2 regions of the Streptomyces sp. NPDC037013 genome follow, and region 2 is predicted to be linked to the other one. Evidence: riboswitches for the same ligand, from Rfam matches in the RefSeq annotation. Region 2 holds a riboswitch; the other holds the start of a gene.

Region 1 (8,561 bases), on a different contig from region 2:
TTACGGCGATCAGGCGCCGGATGAGATAAGCAAGCACTGTGCGCGGCCCGGCGGTGGCCGGAGCCCCCTCGTGAGGGGCTCCGGCCGTCGCCCGGGGCCATCACCTGCCCTTCGGACTGGCGGGATTCGGCGGCGGTGGGGCGGTCAACTGCGTGTGACCGGACGGGGAGTTACTTGACGACGCCCAGCGAGGCGTAGTCGTAACGGCCGTTGTAGCCGTCCGACATGTAGGCGTTGGTCAGCCGCGACCCGCGCCAGGTGATGTTCTTCTCGTAGAGGAAGGGCATCCAGTCGGCGTTGTCGAGGATCCGCTTGTCGAGTTCCTTGTAGATCTCGCCGGCCTTGGCCGGGTCGGTCTCGGCGATCGCCTTGTCGAAGAGCGCGTCGACCTTCTTGTCCTTGATCTGGGACTCGTTGTAGTTACCGGTCGGGTTCAGGAAGCGGCTGTCGAACAGCGGCTGCGCGTAGCCCTGGCCGGACGGGAAGTCCGGGCCCCAGCCGCTCATCGTCATGCCGTAGCCGCGCTTCTTCACGACGGACGGCGAGCCGGTGATGCTGGAGGTGTCGGCGCCGTCGAGGGAGTCGACCTGGACGTTGATGTTGACCTTCTTGAGGGCCTCCTGCAGCGCCTCCGCCGCGTCGACCTCACCCGGGTTGTTGCTGCGGGCGGTCAGCTTGGTGGTGAAGCCGTTCGGCTTGCCGCACTGCTTGAGCTCGTCCTTGGCCTTGGCGCGGGAGGCGGCGTCCGCCTTCTCCTTGGCCTTGCCCTTGAGGGAGCTGCGCTTCAGGACGCCGTACGGGTCGTAGTCGCTGTGGCCCGGGATCGCCTTCGGGAAGGTGCTGTTGGCGACGTCACCGGCCGCGATCTTGCCGCCGCGGGTCTGCTGGATGCTCGCGAAGTCGGTCGCGTAGAACACGGCCTTGCGGCAGTGCACGTTGTCGAACGGCTTGGCGTTGTGGATCAGCGCGACGTAGCGCACGAAGGACGTGTGCATGTTGTCGACGTTGCCGCGGTGGTCGGTGACGGCGCTGACACGGCCGGACTGGGTCATGCCCGTGCCGTTGAGGTCGACGTCGAAGTCACCCTCCATCAGCTTCTTGTCGTTCTCCTCCTGGTTGGCGGAGATCGTCACGTCGATCTTGTTGGGCAGCGCGGCGCGGATCGGGTCCGAGGACTTCTTCCACTTGTCGTTGCGGACCAGCACGATCTTCTTGTTGGACTTGTACTCCTGGAACTTGTACGGCCCCGAGGAGAACGGTCGCTGCGTGTACTTGGCCTTCGTGTCCTTGGACTCCTTCACCGGCGAACCGGTGGGCATGGCCAGGAACTGCTCGAAGTCACCGTTGCGCTTGGGCAGCTTGAAGATGATCGTCTGGTCGTCGGGGGTCTCGATCGCGTCGAGGCCGCCCTTGTCCTTGTAGGGACCCTTGTACTTCGTCTTCGGGTCCAGCGTCTGGCGGATGTACCCCGGACCACCGGTGATGGTGTCCGTCGCCCAGATGCGCTCGATGCCGTACTTGACGTCCTTGGAGGTCAGCTTGGAGCCGTCCTCCCAGGTGAGACCGGGACGCAGCTTGTACGTGTAGGTCTTGCCGTCGTCGGAGATCTTCGCCGTGGAGGTGGCGAGGTCCGGGACCAGCTTCGTGCCCGCCTTGCCCGGCTTGGTGTCGTACGTCACCAGCTGCCGGGTGTAGAAGCGCATGAAGTCCCACGTCATGCCGTAGTAGGCGCGCTGGGGGTCGGCGGAGTCGAGGTCCTGCTTGCCGACCATCTTCAGCGTGCCCCCCTTCTTCTTGGAAGGGTTGGCGATCTTGTTCAGTGCCGCGTTGTAACCGGCACCCTTCGAGTCGCTGTCGCCACCGTCACCGCCGCCGCACGCCGTGGTGGTCACCAGCGCCGCGACGACGAGGGCCGCACCGCTGGTGAGCCGTCGTTTCGTGGAACCTGTGGGCATTTTCTCGTAACCTCCGAGATCGCGGTCCCTGGCCTAGTGCTGCCGGAGAACCATGGTTAAAGCCACCTGACATGCGGCAGGGGCAAGCCAATTGGGACCTTCTAGCGCGTCCCCTTCGGGTCGAGCGCGTCACGCAGCCCGTCGCCGAAGAGGTTGAAGGCCAGCACGGTGATGAAGATCGTGACGCCCGGGAAGACCATGAACATCGGGTCGTGCTCGTACGTCTTGAGCGCGTCGCGCAGCATGCCGCCCCACGAGGCCGTCGGCGGCTTGACGCCGGCGCCGAGGAAGCTGAGGGCCGCCTCCGTGAGGATGTTGGTCGGGATCATCAGCGTCGCGTAGACGGTGATCGGGGCGACCAGGTTGGGCAGCAGCTCGCGGAACAGGATGTGGCGCTTGCCGCCGCCGAGGCTGCGGGCCGCTTCCACGTACTCGCGCTCACGGAGCGAGAGTGTCTGGCCTCTGACGATCCGTCCGACGTACGGCCAGCCGAAGAAGCCGATGACCATGACGAGGATCGCGACGCGCACGCTGGTGCCCTCGAGACCCAGCAGGTCGTCGGGGAGCACGGAGACGAGCGAGATGATGAAGAGCAGCTGCGGGAAGGAGAGCAGTACGTCCATCACGCGGCTGATCAGCGCGTCGATCCAGCCGCCGAAGTACCCGGCGATGATCCCGAAGAGGGTGCCGAGCGCCACGGCGACGATCGCCGCGAGGAACGCCACCAGGAGCGAGATCCGCGCACCGTAGACGATGCGGCTGAAGACGTCGCGGCCCTTGTTCGGCTCGAGTCCGAAGAGGAAGTCGCCGCTGACACCGCCCAGCGAGCCCGTGGGCAGGCCGGTCAGCTCGTCGAGCTTGTCCTGGTGGAAGTCGTTGGGCGGGTGACCGAGCAGGCTCACGATCAGGGGCGCGAAGACCGCGACCAGGACCAGGAGCACCACCGTGATGCCGCCGGCCAGGGCGACCTTGTCCCGCTTCAGCCGGTTCCAGGCGATCTGCTTGAGGGACCGGCCCTCGACCTTCTTCACCCCTGCATCAACTGCGGGAGCGACGTCCTCTGTCGGGTCCGCGTCCGCAGGTGTGTCATGCAATGGTGCCGTCATCGTGGCAGGGACCCCTCTCAACCGGTGGTGACCGGCCCGCACTTGCCGCTGTAGCGACGTGATCAGTCCGTCGTACACAGGGGCGAAGGCCCCTTGGAGCGGGAGTCTTCATCCACGTCGCGATCTGTTACCAGACTTGACGGGGAATGGATGCGTAACCGTGATGTGGCCTGCCCCCTTCCGGTATCCGGACATCGTGAGCGATCAGTCGGACTGTCGCATCTCGACCAAATCCCCTCCACCGCAGCTCGGTTCACCATGCCTGACCTCCAAGGATCGGCACTTTTGGGCCCGCCGAGGCACGCGCGCCGACGGGCCGGAGCCCTCGCTTCGAGGGCGTCCGGCGAGGCGCAACCGCCACAAACCCAACTCGCCTTTCCAGAGGCCGCATTGATGGCCACTCCCCCCATACGCACCTCCAATGTGACGCACGTCACGCCACTCTGCGTGGTGACCGTTTCGCCCCGTGTCACCCATTTACGTTCTCCGCAAAATTCCCATATCGGACGCTTGAAATTGCGGACTAATTTCATCCGCAATCATGTTTGAGGTTCCCCTGAGGAACGCTTAAGGCACTTTCTCTAAACCCCTTGATGCCGCAGTTTCCCATCGCTAACTTCATCCCCGTCAACGAAACGTCTGACCAACACGGGGAAAAATGAGAGCCGCAATCAAGCACACCCTGTACTCGACCACTACAGCGGCAGCGCTGGTACTCGGTAGCTTCGCCCTTACTCCGGGTACGGCGACGGCGTCGGAGAACAGCGCCCAGCAGTGCGACGTCTTCCACTTCTACACGGTCAAGCCCTACGGGAAGTCCATCTTCAAGAGCCGGGGCCCCGCGATCGGAAAGTACAACAGCAGCTCCGGCTCCTCGTGGCTCACCATCTCGGTGAAGACCAACAAGAGCCGCTCGTCAACGTGGATCGGTGAGGCCGGTGGCAGCGTCTCCTGGGGCATCGGGAAGATCGAGGCGAAGACCAGCTACTCGGTGACGAAAAAGGTGTCGGCCGGCGCGACCGTGACCAACCGCATGAAGGTGGACGCGAAGAAGCGCGGTTTCACACAGCCGGGCGTCCTGTACCGAAAGTTCCTGATCACGAAGTACCGGCAGAACGGAAACTGCAGCACCACAAACCTCGACTCCTGGACCATGAAGGGCATCGTGGCAAAGCTTCATTTCGCCGAATGCCAGACAAAGCGAGCCAGCTGCAAGCCCAAGCCGTAGCCTTCTCCAAATAATTCACTTCGGGGGACGTGAATTACCGCTGTGTCCGCCCTTCGGGGCGGGCACAGCATTTTTCGTGCCGGGTCGCGGCGTGCCATTCGAGTTCTCTGTCGTCGCAGGCGCGAACGCCACTCCGCGGCCACATGAATTTAATCCGTCTTCCCGTAAATTCGTGCCGAGGTCCGTGAAAGGCCTGATGGACCCCGGTCATCGCACAGCCGGCGGACCAGCCGTGCGCCGCCGCGTCAGTACGATCGCGGCGCGACCCCGGGCGGCGGGTACCCGTAACCCGCGGAGGCTGCCGGGGCCGGCTGGGATTCGCGGTCGTAGAACGGGCGGGTGTTGGCCCGTAGCCACATCGCTACCGGGTCGTAATCGTCGGACATCGCCACCGTCGAGACGGGCAGGCCCTCGGGGACGGCGGGGATGGACTGCTGCATCATCGTGCGGACCGCGTCGACGGACGGCGGCGACGTGTCGTACACGTCGAGGCCGATGGCCAGATAGGGCGCCCCGAGCGCGGGCTGCACCCAGGCGCGGCGCAGCGAGCGGACCGCCGGGGTGCGGTGCGCGTTCTGCGTCAGGAGGGCGTAGAACTGGGGGATCTCGATGCTCGGCTCGGTGAGCCTGAGCGGGCCGGCGGGCAGCAGGTCCAGGCCGGTGGCGATGCGGCGCAGATCGAGCCAGGGGATGCCGACGCCGCCGCCCGGCGCGTGCGGGTTGAGCCAGAGGCCGTAGTGGTCGGGGTAGAGGGTGCGGGCGACGTCGATGCCGCGCACCACCTCGTGGCTGCGGTTCCAGCCACTTGCGGAGAGCTCCTGGGCGGAGGTGACGCAGGGGGCGTAGCCGAGGGCGTCGACCTCCATGTTCCCGTACTGGGCGTCGGGCGATCCGGCCCGGCCGTGCCAGAGCAGCATCCACACCTGGTCGGCGGCGAGCGCGTGCAGGAGTGCCTCGTACGCGTCGTAGCGTCCGGGGGTCACCTGGCGCAGCAGCTGCTCGACCTGTCCCCGGGCGCCCGAACCAGCTCGTGCAGGGGAGACCCCATCGCCCGCGGCCGTGCCCGACGCACTCACCCGTAACCGCCCCTTCGCTTCGCACCCGACCATCCGGGAACCCCGGCGCCCGGCACGGACGTGCCCCGGCCGGGTCATGGAACCAGCTTAAGCGGCGATCCTGACACGGACTTGACGTACGACACCTCAGGTCCCGCCGTACGGGATCCGTGTCCGGCGGACCGCCGCGGCTCAGGCCGGGCGGTGGTAGAAGGGCCGCACCCGGCCCCGCAGCCAGTCGCCCACCGGGTCCTGCGCCACGTCGAGCAGGACGAGGTTCACCGGCCACGGGACCGGGACCTGGCCGAGGGCGCGGCCGAGGGCCTCCATGGGCAGGTCGCGGGCGTTGCCCTCCCAGGTGGACAGCTCGACGCCGACGAAGAGCGTCGGCTCGTCGGTCTCGACGGTCGCCAGGCAGCGGCGCGCGGTGAGGACGACGCCGGTCGCCTCGAACTCCCGGCCGGCGGCGGCCAGGAAGTCCACCGGGTCGTGCTGCCAGTCCGGCTCGTACAGGCGTACGCGCCCGCCGGTGGCGGGGCCGTCCAGCTCGGTGCGGCCGGCCCGGGCCAGCTCGGCGACGGCGGCCGGCGGCAGCGGCACGCCGACGGTGCCGTCCGGGTTGAGGGCGATGCCCAGCTGCGGCGGCAGCCCGCGCGCGAACTCCACGGCGGGGGCGACGGTGCACCCCATCCGGTCCGCCGCGCCGCCGAGCGCCTGGCGGTACTGCTGCTCGGAGCTGAAGACGGGGACGTACGCCTGGCCCTCGATCTCCAGGGTCGGCAGGTCGAGGGTGCCGCTCTCGGGGCCGCCGCCGTTCGGCAGCGGGACCCATATCGGGCTGCGGCCGAGGACCTCGACGATCCGGGCGCCCGCTGCGGCGGGGCCGCCGAGGGAGGCGGCGAGGACCTCCTCCAGTTCGTTGCCCGGCCACCCGCCGTACGGATGGGCGTGTGCCTGCGCCGGAAAGTCCATCTGTCCGTCCAACCCCTGCTCGCGACCGCTCTGCCTGCGGCTCGAACCCTAGCGCCGGGCGGCTCAGCGGTCGAAGGCGATCCCCCGCAGCACCCGCGCCGCCGCCCGGTCGAGCAGCACCGCGGAGCCGCAGCCGCGCGGCAGGTCGCCGCGCTCGGTGGCGGCGACGAGGCGGCCGACGGTCCTGCGGTGGCGCCCGAAGGCGTACCGGGAGACGCCGCGGCCGCGCTCCTGCTGGCCCCGCAGCGCCGTGTCCACGGGGACGTCGAGGAGCAGCAGGTGCAGGGCGGTGCCGCGGCGGGCGGCCTCGCGGGCGAGCCAGCGGCGCACCCAGGTCTGGGTGCCGCAGTCGTGCACGACGACGCTGGCCCCGGAGCGCAGGGTGCGGCGCAGCGCGGCGTAGTGCGCGACGCGGACCAGGGGGCGGTAGACCGCGTACGGCAGCAGGGCCGGCATGCGGCGGGCCCACCGGTCGCGGGTGTCCTGGGAGTCGATGCGGGGGCCGGTGACGGCCTGCCGCATCAGCGTGGACTTCCCGCCGCCGGGCAGCCCGGAGACGACGACGAGGTCGCCCTCGCCGAAGGTGAGGCGGTGCGGGCTGTGGCCGGCCCGCTGCCGCAGGTCGCGGACGACGGCCACGGGAAGCGGGCCACAGCTCTCCGCGGCCGGGGCGGCGGGCTGCCCGGGCAGCGCCACTCCCGTCGTCGTGGCGTAGGCACTGGTCCTGGTGCGCACCGTGATCGGCCTCCCCATAGCGGTCACGAACTGCTTCCCCGGCAAGTGTAAAGAGAAGGTAATGCGGCACAAGTGGATTCGGGGCCTCGGGATCCGTGGCCGGTCGCGGGTCCCCCAGGACAGGGTCGCGTGCAATGATGTGCCCGCCAACTCCATACCGGCCGTTTGAATCCGCGCGGGAGAGTCCCCGGTACCAGCCACGCTGTGTCCTCGGGGCGCCGAAGGAGCAAGTCCCTCCCTTGAATCTCTCAGGCCCCGTACCGCGCGGGCGAGGCACATCTGAAAAGCGGGCCGCCCCGGCGGTCCCACCCAAGGTGCAAGCCGGGCGTCTCGGATACCGAGATGCTCCCGGCGAACCTCTCAGGTTCGATGACAGATGGGGAGGATCGACCTCGCCCGTCATGCCCTGGGAGTTTTCTTCATGAGCACTGCCCCCCGTCTGACCGCCCTCGACGCCGTCCATCGGTCGCTCGGCGCGACCATGACCGATTTCGCCGGCTGGGACATGCCGCTGCGGTACGGCAGCGAGCGCGACGAGCACAACGCCGTGCGCACCAAGGCCGGCCTCTTCGACCTGTCGCACATGGGCGAGATCACGGTCACCGGAGCCGGGGCCGCCGACTTCCTCAACTTCGCGCTGGTCGGCAACATCGGCTCGGTCGGCGTCGGCCGCGCCCGCTACACGATGATCGTCGCCGAGGACGGCGGCATCCTGGACGACCTGATCGTCTACCGCCTCGGCGAGACCGAGTACATGGTGGTCGCCAACGCCTCCAACGCGCAGGTCGTGCTCGACGCGCTGACCGCCCGCGCCGACGGCTTCGACGCCGAGGTCCGCGACGACCGCGACGCGTACGCGCTGCTCGCCGTCCAGGGCCCCGAGTCCCCCGGCATCCTCAAGCGGCTCACGGACGCGGACCTGGACGGGCTGAAGTACTACGCGGGCCTGCCGGGCACCGTCGCGGGCGTGCCCGCGCTGATCGCCCGCACCGGCTACACCGGCGAGGACGGCTTCGAGCTCTTCGTCTCCCCCGGTGACGCGGAGAAGCTGTGGGGCGCGCTGATGGAGGCGGGCACGTCGGCCAGCATGGTCCCGGCCGGGCTCTCCTGCCGCGACACGCTGCGCCTGGAGGCGGGCATGCCGCTGTACGGGCACGAGCTGACCGACCGGCTCACCCCGTTCGACGCCGGGCTCGGCCGGGTCGTCAAGTTCGAGAAGACCTCGCAGTCGGAGACCTTCCTGGGGCGCGCGGCGCTCGCCGCCGCCGCCGAGCGGGCCGAGACCGCGCCGCCGCGCAAGCTCGTCGGCCTGATCGCCGAGGGCCGCCGCGTCCCGCGCGCCGGCTTCCCGGTGGTCGCGGACGGCAAGGTCATCGGCGAGGTCACCTCCGGCGCCCCGTCGCCGACGCTCGGCAAGCCGATCGCGATGGCGTACGTCGACGCGGAGCACGCGGCCCCCGGCACGCCGGGCGTCGGCGTGGACATCCGCGGCACCCACGAGCCGTACGAG
Region 2 (8,561 bases):
GAATCGCTCCTCCTCCAGCAAGCGCTCCAGCCCCGACAGACACTCTCGGAGCTTGCTTCGGTAGTGGTGCCGATCGGCCAGGTCGAACGTGCCCGCCGCGACCTTCTCCCCCATCGAAGCGTCCCTCCTCGTACGGGCGGCCGAGGATCCGGCCGCTGTGTACGGGGGATGATGCCCCGGCAATGTGATCGATAACGCCCCGCGCGGGCGCGTCGGACGCTACGCTCGACACAGTTGCCGTCCGGCACATTCACCGGGCATGGGGCACAGGGAAGATTCGGTTCCGAACCACCTGGTCAAAAGTACCGGCTGGAATCGGCCTACCGCGTACCGCGGGAAATCCGAGGTCACCCCGGTGGCGCCCCCGCTAAATCGGGAGAAACGTCCCAGAAGGACGGCGCATTAAGGCCTTGCCCGTAATATCGGCAGCATCTAGCGGAAACACCGCCCGAACACACTTCGTATAAACTCCGCAATCTAGGCAGAGAGTTGGCGCTCGCGGTTTCCGGCCCCCGCCCCTCTGACCCAGAGCTGACAGCGCCGTCACGCACCCGCCCCCGCTCCACCGTGCCTGTCGAATGAGAGAGGCGACCCACCATGCCGCTGCATGTCCCCCCGGCTCCCGCGCCCGCCCTGCGCAGCGTTCTCGCGGCACTCGGTTCCCCCACAGCCGTACGCGAGGCCCGCACGCCGTCCCTGCGCACCACCCAGGGACCGGTGCATCCGGAACTTCCGCTGCCGGTCCACGTCTTGGACCACCTCACCCCGGAGGGCACCACACCCACCCGCCTCGCCGGGTGGCGCTTCCTGATCCGCTCCGGCGAGCGCGCCGTCGCCGCGGCGGACACCATGCTCACACCGGACGGATGGGCGTTCTCCCACTTCTTCGAGGGCCCGTACATCTCCTCGACCGAGCGGGCGCTCCGCCACGCCGAGGCCATGCCGATGCACTGCCAGCCGCGGCTGCTCTCCGTGCCCGAGCTCTACATGATCACGCTCTGGCTGCACCGCGACTGCACGGACGACGGCGCCGATGGCCTGCTCGCCGCCACCGACCTGCTCGTGCCGCTGGCACCCGCACCGCCCGGCATCGCGGCGCACCGCCCGCACCGCGTCGCCGAACTGCTGCCGATGCTCAACCACCGTCTGACACCGGCGCCGCTGCTGACCTCACCCGCCTGACGGGCCCCCTCTGCCTCCTGTGCCCCGCCGCCCCCGGCCGCGGGGCACAGTGCTGCCCACCCAAGTGGACTAGCCCGGTCAGGCCACCCCGAACCACCCGAAGAGACAGGGAAGTTGGGCTGAACCGTCCGGGCGGGTGATACGTCATTAAGCAGTAGCAGCCGCTGCGGCAAAATCCCTGCGGATTGACGCGCGGAGGGCAACACTGGGATCGGACCGACTACAACGGGGGGCGGTTATGAACACCGCATCGAGCCACAGGACCGACGTCACAGCCATCTCATCGCAGCGAAAGAACCCTTCCATGTGCCAGCACCAACCACCGTGCCCGACAGCCGACTCCGCCGACCGGGAAGCCGCGCTCCTCATGGCGAGCCACCCGGAGCAGGGCTGGAGCCTGCTGTGCAACGGCGTCCTGCTCTTCGAGGACACCGGTGAGCTGCTGCCGGACGGCCAGATCATCGCCCCGCACCGACCACTGGGCACCGATCAGGTCATGACGGCCGCCTGAGCGCCGCTGACACATCCGCACGACCGAGAAGACGAGGGGCCGGCCCGGAGAGAAGTCTCCGGACCGGCCCCGCCGCATGCCCGCTCGGCGCGGGCGCCGGCATCAGTCCTCGTACGCATCCAGCGGCGGGCAGGAGCAGACCAGGTTCCGGTCGCCGTACGCCTGGTCGATGCGGCGCACCGGCGGCCAGTACTTGTCCGACGCGGCGACGCCGGCCGGGAAGACGGCCTCCTCGCGGCTGTAGCCGTGCTCCCACTCACCGCCGAGCGCGGCCGCGGTGTGCGGGGCGTTGCGCAGCGGGTTGTCGTCGGCGGTCCACTCGCCGGAGCCGACCTTCTCGATCTCCCGGCGGATGGCGATCATCGCCTCGCAGAACCGGTCGATCTCGCCCAGGTCCTCGCTCTCCGTGGGCTCGATCATCAGCGTGCCGGCGACCGGGAAGGACATGGTCGGCGCGTGGAAGCCGTAGTCGATGAGCCGCTTGGCGATGTCGTCGACGCTGACGCCGGTCGCCTTGCTGAGCGGGCGCAGGTCGATGATGCACTCGTGCGCGACGAGCCCGGCCGGGCCGGTGTAGAGCACGGGGTAGTGCGGTTCGAGCCGCTTGGCGATGTAGTTGGCCGAGAGCACCGCGACCTGCGTGGCGGTCTTGAGGCCCTCGCCGCCCATGAGGCGCACGTACGACCACGAGATCGGCAGGATGCCGGCGGAGCCCCAGGGTGCCGCGGAGATCGGACCGACCCCGGTCTCGGGGCCGGCCGCGGGCTGCAGCGGGTGGTTGGGCAGGTACGGGGCTAGGTGCTCGCGCACGCCGACCGGGCCGACGCCGGGGCCACCGCCGCCGTGCGGGATGCAGAAGGTCTTGTGCAGGTTCAGGTGCGAGACGTCGCCGCCGAAGTGGCCCGGCTTGGCGAGGCCCACCAGGGCGTTGAGGTTGGCCCCGTCGACGTACACCTGGCCGCCGGCCTCGTGCACCTCGGCGCAGATGTCGGCCACGTGCTCCTCGAAGACGCCGTGCGTCGAGGGGTACGTGATCATCAGCACCGACAGCTCGTCGCGGTGCTTCTCGATCTTGGCGCGGAGGTCCTCGACGTCGATCTCGCCGTCGTCGGCGGTCTTCACCACGACGACCTTCATGCCCGCCATGACGGCGCTCGCGGCGTTCGTGCCGTGCGCGGACGACGGGATGAGGCAGACCGTGCGCTGCTCGTCGCCGTTGGCCCGGTGGTAGCCGCGGACGGCGAGGAGACCGGCGAGCTCGCCCTGCGACCCGGCGTTGGGCTGCAGCGAGACCTTGTCGTACCCGGTGACCTCGGCGAGCCGCTCCTCCAGCTCACGGATGAGCGTGAGGTAGCCCTGCGCCTGCTGGGCGGGGGCGAAGGGGTGCAGCTGCCCGAACTCGGGCCAGGTGACCGGCTCCATCTCGGTGGTCGCGTTGAGCTTCATGGTGCAGGAGCCCAGCGGGATCATGCCGCGGTCGAGCGCGTAGTCGCGGTCGGCGAGCCTGCGCAGGTAGCGGAGCATCGCCGTCTCGGAACGGTTCTGGTGGAAGACCGGGTGCGTGAGGTAGTCGTCCCCGCGCAGGAGGGCCTCGGGCAGCGTGTCCGCGACGGTGGCGTCGAGCGCGTCGACATCGGCGTCGACCCCGAACGCGCCCCAGACGGCGGCCAGCTGCGCGCGCGTGGTGGTCTCGTCGCAGGAGAGGGAGACGTGGTCGGCGTCCAACTTGTGGATGTTCACGCCGGCTTCGCGGGTGGCGGAGACGAGCTCCTCGGCCTTGCCGGGCACCCGCAGGGTCAGCGTGTCGAAGTACGCGCCGTGGACGACCTCGACACCGCCGGCGGCGAGCCCGGCGGCGAGCAGCGTCGCGTACCGGTGGGTACGCCGCGCGATGGACTTCAGGCCGTCGGGGCCGTGGTAGACGGCGTACATTCCGGCCATGACCGCGAGCAGCACCTGCGCGGTACAGATGTTGCTGGTGGCCTTCTCGCGGCGGATGTGCTGCTCACGGGTCTGCAGCGCGAGCCGGTAGGCCTTGTTCCCGTCGGCGTCGACGGAGACGCCGACGAGGCGTCCCGGCAGGCTGCGCGCGAACTGCTCGCGCACTGCCATGTAGCCGGCGTGCGGGCCGCCGAAGCCCATCGGCACGCCGAAGCGCTGCGTCGTGCCGACCGCGATGTCGGCGCCAAGCTCGCCGGGCGAGGTGAGCAGCGTCAGGGCGAGCAGGTCGGCGGCGACGGTGACGACGGCGCCGATCTCGTGCGCCTGGTCGATGAGCGGCTTGATGTCGCGTACGACGCCGGAGGCGCCCGGGTACTGCACCAGTACGCCCACGACACCGCGCTCGGCGACCTCGGCCGGGATGCCCTCGGCCAGGTCGGCGACGACGACCTCGACCCCGGTCGGCTCGGCACGGGTCTGGATGACGGCGATGGTCTGCGGGAGGGCGTCCGCGTCGACGACGAAGACGCCGTTCTTGACCTTGCCCATGCGCCGCGACAGGGCCATGGCCTCGGCGGCGGCGGTGCCCTCGTCGAGGAGCGAGGCCCCGGAGGTGGGCAGTCCGGTCAGCTCGGCGACCATGGTCTGGAAGTTCAGCAGCGCCTCGAGGCGGCCCTGCGAGATCTCGGGCTGGTACGGGGTGTAGGCGGTGTACCAGGCGGGGTTCTCCATCACGTTCCGCAGGATCACCGGGGGCGTGAAGGTCCCGTAGTAGCCGAGCCCGATCATCGAGTCGAGCACCTGGTTGCGGTCCGCGAGGGAGCGCAGCTCGGCGAGGACCTCGGCCTCGGAACGGGCGCCGGGCAGGTTCAGCGCCTCGGCGTTCTTGATCACATCCGGCACCGCGGCGGCCGTGAGCTCGTCGAGCGAGCCGTATCCGACCTGGGCGAGCATCTTGGCCCGCGCTTCCGCATCGGGCCCGATGTGCCGCTGCTCGAAGGGGATGCCCTGCTCGAGCTCGGAGAGCGGGATGCGATTGGTGGCAGTCATTGCGGAGGCCTCCTGGTCTGCACGACCTGCGAGGGGTACCACGGCGCGGGTACCCGGACGGCCTCCCCCTCTGTCATCTCAACCTGAGAGCTTCACAGTCCCGTCTGTCGACAGATCTGCTTTCACCGTCGGTGAGGAAGGGTTCCGAACGTGCCCGCCCGACGCCCGCCCTGCTTTCCAGAGTGACCTCGTCCGTGCGGTACGGGTGCCTGAGAGATTCCGGGGAGGATTTGCTCCTTCGGCGCCTCCTGGAAGCGTGTTCCGGAGACTCTCCCGCACGGGGTCAACAGCCGGACGCCAGCCTACCAGCGAGGACCGTGACCGATCCCTCGAGTGGCCGCCTGCCCCGAAGTGCTCTTTCGTAGTGACTACGAACGATTAAAGATGAGTTACGCCCGGTTTCGTCAAGCCGCGACCATCTGGAGGGCCCGTGCAGACCGACATCGATCCGCGCAACCTGATCGGCCGCAAGGCGTTCGACCGGAACGGGACGAAGCTCGGCACGATCGACGAGGTCTACCTCGACGACGCCACCGGCGCCCCGGAGTGGGCCGCCATACGCACCGGCCTCTTCAGCCGTGACGCCTTCGTCCCGCTGGAGCCGAGTGAGCTGGTCGGGGACGGTACGCTGCGCGTTCCCTTCGACCGCGCTCTGATCAGGGACGCCCCGGACTTCGGAGTGGGCCGCCACCTCTCCCCCGAGCAGGAGCTCCAGCTCTACCACCACTACGGCCTGGACACGACACCACCTCCGTCCGCGCCCCCGCCTCCACCGGACCAGAACTTCGGCCGCATCGCGGGCACGGAAAATCCCTGACCTCTGTTCCCGGCGCGTGGGCCGGTCTCCGCCCGGGCGGCGCGTGACGGGTGTCACCGCCGACGTCACCGCCGGTTTGGACGCCCCCCGGCCGCAGCCCTCACCCCGCGGTCTCCGGGCCCGCCGCACGAGCCGCACTCGACAGAACCTCCAGCTCCGCCCCAGCGGCCCGCTGATCCTCCGGGGCCGGGGCGACCAGCGGCAGCGGCTCGGCGAGGGTCAGCTCCGGGTCATCCGTCCGGAACGTCCGCACCCGCCCCGGCACCACGGAATACGGCGTCTCGAAGCGCACCGTCACCCGCCCGAGACCGCTCCCCTGCACCCACCCGTGCCCGTACTCGGCGTGACGCACATCGAGACCGGCCGCCCACCGCCGCTCGGCCGGCACCACCGGCTCCTCGGCGCCCGCCTCCGCACGCTCCCCCGGCGCCGACCCGGCACCCGCGGCCTCACCGCCCTCGCTCCCGAGGCCTTGCTGAGCCCCCTCCGCGCCGCCCCCGGGCGCCACCTCGGTCGTCCCGGCCGCGCCGGCCGCCTCCGCCTCAGCGAGCGCCTCCGCCTCCGCTTGGGCCTGCGCCTGCGCGAAGAGGTCCTCCTGCGTGTAGTCCGCGAGGCCGGAGACGCCCACGCCGAGCAGCCGCACCCCGCCCGTGGTGTCCACGGACTCCAGCAGCCGCGCCGCGGCCTCCCGCACCACCCCGGGGTCGTCCGTGGGCCCGCGCAGCGTCTCGGAACGGGTCAGCGTCGAGAAGTCGAACCGCCGCACCTTCAGCACGATGGTGCGCCCCGAGTGCCCCGCCGTCCGCAGCCGCTGCACGCACCGGTCGGCGAGCCGGGCGACCTCGCCCCTGATCCGCACCCGGTCATGGATGTCCACGTCGTACGTGTCCTCGACGCTGACGGACTTGCTCTCCCGCTCGGCCACCACAGGCCGCTCGTCGAGTGCCAGCGCCATCGCGTACAGCGAGCCGCCGTGGGCCTTGCCCAGCAGCCGTACGAGCTCGTCCTCGCCCGCCTCGGCGAGCTCCTCCACCGTGAGGATGCCGGCCCGCCTCAGGTGGTCCCCGGTGGCCGGCCCCACCCCGGGCAGCGTGCGCACCGACATCGGACCGAGCAGTGCCCGCTCCGTCCCCGGCGCTATCAGCCGCAGCCCGTCCGGCTTGGCCTCCTCGGAGGCGATCTTGGCCAGCATCTTGGAGACGGCGAGCCCCACGGACCCGGTCAGGCCGGTCACCGCCCTGATGTCCGCCCGCAGCCGCTCCCCCACGGCCCTCGCCGACCTCTCGTCGTCCGCGACGCCACCCGCCTCCAGGTCCACGAAGGCCTCGTCCAGGCTGAGCGGCTCCACCAGCGGGGACAGCTCCCGCAGCAGCCCCATCACCTGCTCGCTGACCTCGCGGTACAGCCCGAAGCGCGGCACGAGATAGGCGGCGTTCGGTGCCAGCCGGCGCGCCTGGCCCATGGGCATCGCCGAGTGCACGCCGAAACGACGCGCCTCGTAGGACGCGGTGGCGACCACGCCACGCGGCCCGAGACCGCCCACGACCACGGCTTTTCCGCGCAGACTGGGCTTCGCGGCCTGCTCTGCGGACGCATAGAAGGCATCCATGTCCAGATGCAGGATCGTCGGCGCGCTTCTCACATCTCCGATGCTGCCCTACGCCACTGACAACGCGACCTCGGACAGCCCTAGACGGCCTTGTTGCGCCGTCTGGCCAGCTCGTCGGCGGGGTTGTGCCCGATGAGGGTCTCCCCGGTGTCGATGCGCTCCCCGTGCAGCTGGGACAGGGCCGCCTCGACGTCACGCCATACGACGCCCACGGCGATCCCGAAGACCCCTTGGCCGCCCTGGAGCAGTTCGTGGACCTCGCTCGGCGATGTGCACTCGTAGACCGTCGCGCCGTCGCTCATCAGCGTCATCCGCTCCAGGTCACGGAAGCCGCGCTCGCGCAGGTGCTGGACCGTCGTGCGGATGTTCTGCAGGGAGACGCCGGTGTCGAGGAAGCGCTTCACGATCTTCAGGACGACGACGTCGCGGAAGCTGTAGAGCCGCTGCGTCCCGGAGCCGCCCGCAGCCCGCACGCTGGGCTCGACAAGCCCCGTACGGGCCCAGTAGTCGAGCTGGCGGTAGGTGATGCCGGCGGCCGCGCACGCGGTGGGACCGCGGTAGCCGATCCGCTCGTGTTCGGACCTCGTGTCCCCGCCCCCTTGGACCGGCGTCGGTCGTGTCGGGGAGTGACCGGCCGCGCTGCCGTGGAGCGGGAACGGACCGCCCACCGCCGTACCGTCGCCGCTGCTTCTCACGCCGACCTCCCTCCTTGACCTGCCTTCACGACGGTAGGCAGTCGCCAGGGGCTCGTCAACGATCGCCACACTCGGCACGCCGAGTGATAATCACCCTGAGAGTGGTTTCCCGTGCCTCGCCGCGGGGAAAGGCTAGCCGGATGGTCCGGCGCAGCCCTTCGGAAGCAACGCTCACTGGCTGTTGGTGCCGAAGTCCTCGGGTGAGATCTGGTCGAGGAACTCGCGGAACTTCTCCACCTCGTCCTCCTGCTCGTCCGGGATCGCGATGCCGGCGTCGTCGAGGACACCGTCACTGCCGAAGATCGGCGTCCCGGTGCGCAGGGCGAGCGCTATGGCGTCGGACGGCCGCGCGCTCACCTCGACACCGCTGGCGAACACCAGCTCGGCGTAGAAGACCCCTTCCCGCAGGTCGGTGATGCGCACTTCGGAGAGCTCCTGGCCCACCGCTTCCAGCACGTCCTTGAACAGGTCGTGGGTCAGCGGCCGTGCGGGTGCCATGCCCTGCTGGGCGAAGGCAATGGCGGTCGCCTCACCTGGTCCGATCCAGATGGGGAGGTACCGGTCGCCTCCCACTTCACGCAGGAGCACGATCGGCTGGTTGGAGGGCATTTCGACCCGGACACCTACGACGTCGAGCTCGTTCACACAGCAACCCTAGGACGTGGCCGGCAGGTTTGGGTAGTCGGGCACCCGCCGAGTACCGGCCGGGTGCGGGGCGAGTCAGGGCAATCTGACCCCGAGCGCCGTCTGCACGAG

What was found. Region 2 has a riboswitch for glycine ahead of gcvP (aminomethyl-transferring glycine dehydrogenase). Riboswitches for the same ligand answer to the same signal wherever they lie in the genome.
Region 1: linked by a shared signal. The riboswitch ahead of gcvT (glycine cleavage system aminomethyltransferase GcvT) and the one ahead of gcvP (aminomethyl-transferring glycine dehydrogenase) in region 2 are both predicted to bind glycine.

Annotation. Positions count from the first base shown of each region.
Region 1 covers NZ_JBVJRV010000010.1:44,315-52,875, reverse strand. The annotation lists gene ACZ7DY_RS32970 (ABC transporter permease) at 1-37, opposite strand, end outside; gene ACZ7DY_RS32965 (ABC transporter substrate-binding protein) at 171-1,955, opposite strand; gene ACZ7DY_RS32960 (ABC transporter permease) at 2,057-3,061, opposite strand; gene ACZ7DY_RS32955 (hypothetical protein) at 3,720-4,289, shown strand; gene ACZ7DY_RS32950 (enhanced serine sensitivity protein SseB C-terminal domain-containing protein) at 4,535-5,365, opposite strand; gene ACZ7DY_RS32945 (enhanced serine sensitivity protein SseB) at 5,537-6,316, opposite strand; gene ACZ7DY_RS32940 (AAA family ATPase) at 6,380-7,069, opposite strand; glycine riboswitch at 7,218-7,324, shown strand; glycine riboswitch at 7,325-7,437, shown strand; gene gcvT (glycine cleavage system aminomethyltransferase GcvT) at 7,473-8,561, shown strand, end outside.
Region 2 covers NZ_JBVJRV010000004.1:7,342-15,902, reverse strand. The annotation lists gene ACZ7DY_RS14575 (glutamate-cysteine ligase family protein) at 1-114, opposite strand, end outside; gene ACZ7DY_RS14570 (hypothetical protein) at 598-1,182, shown strand; gene ACZ7DY_RS14565 (DUF5999 family protein) at 1,487-1,693, shown strand; gene gcvP (aminomethyl-transferring glycine dehydrogenase) at 1,796-4,684, opposite strand; glycine riboswitch at 4,872-4,970, opposite strand; gene ACZ7DY_RS14555 (PRC-barrel domain-containing protein) at 5,115-5,501, shown strand; gene ACZ7DY_RS14550 (DNA polymerase IV) at 5,602-7,143, opposite strand; gene ACZ7DY_RS14545 (MerR family transcriptional regulator) at 7,191-7,805, opposite strand; gene ACZ7DY_RS14540 (bifunctional nuclease family protein) at 7,977-8,450, opposite strand; gene ftsR (transcriptional regulator FtsR) at 8,526-8,561, opposite strand, start outside.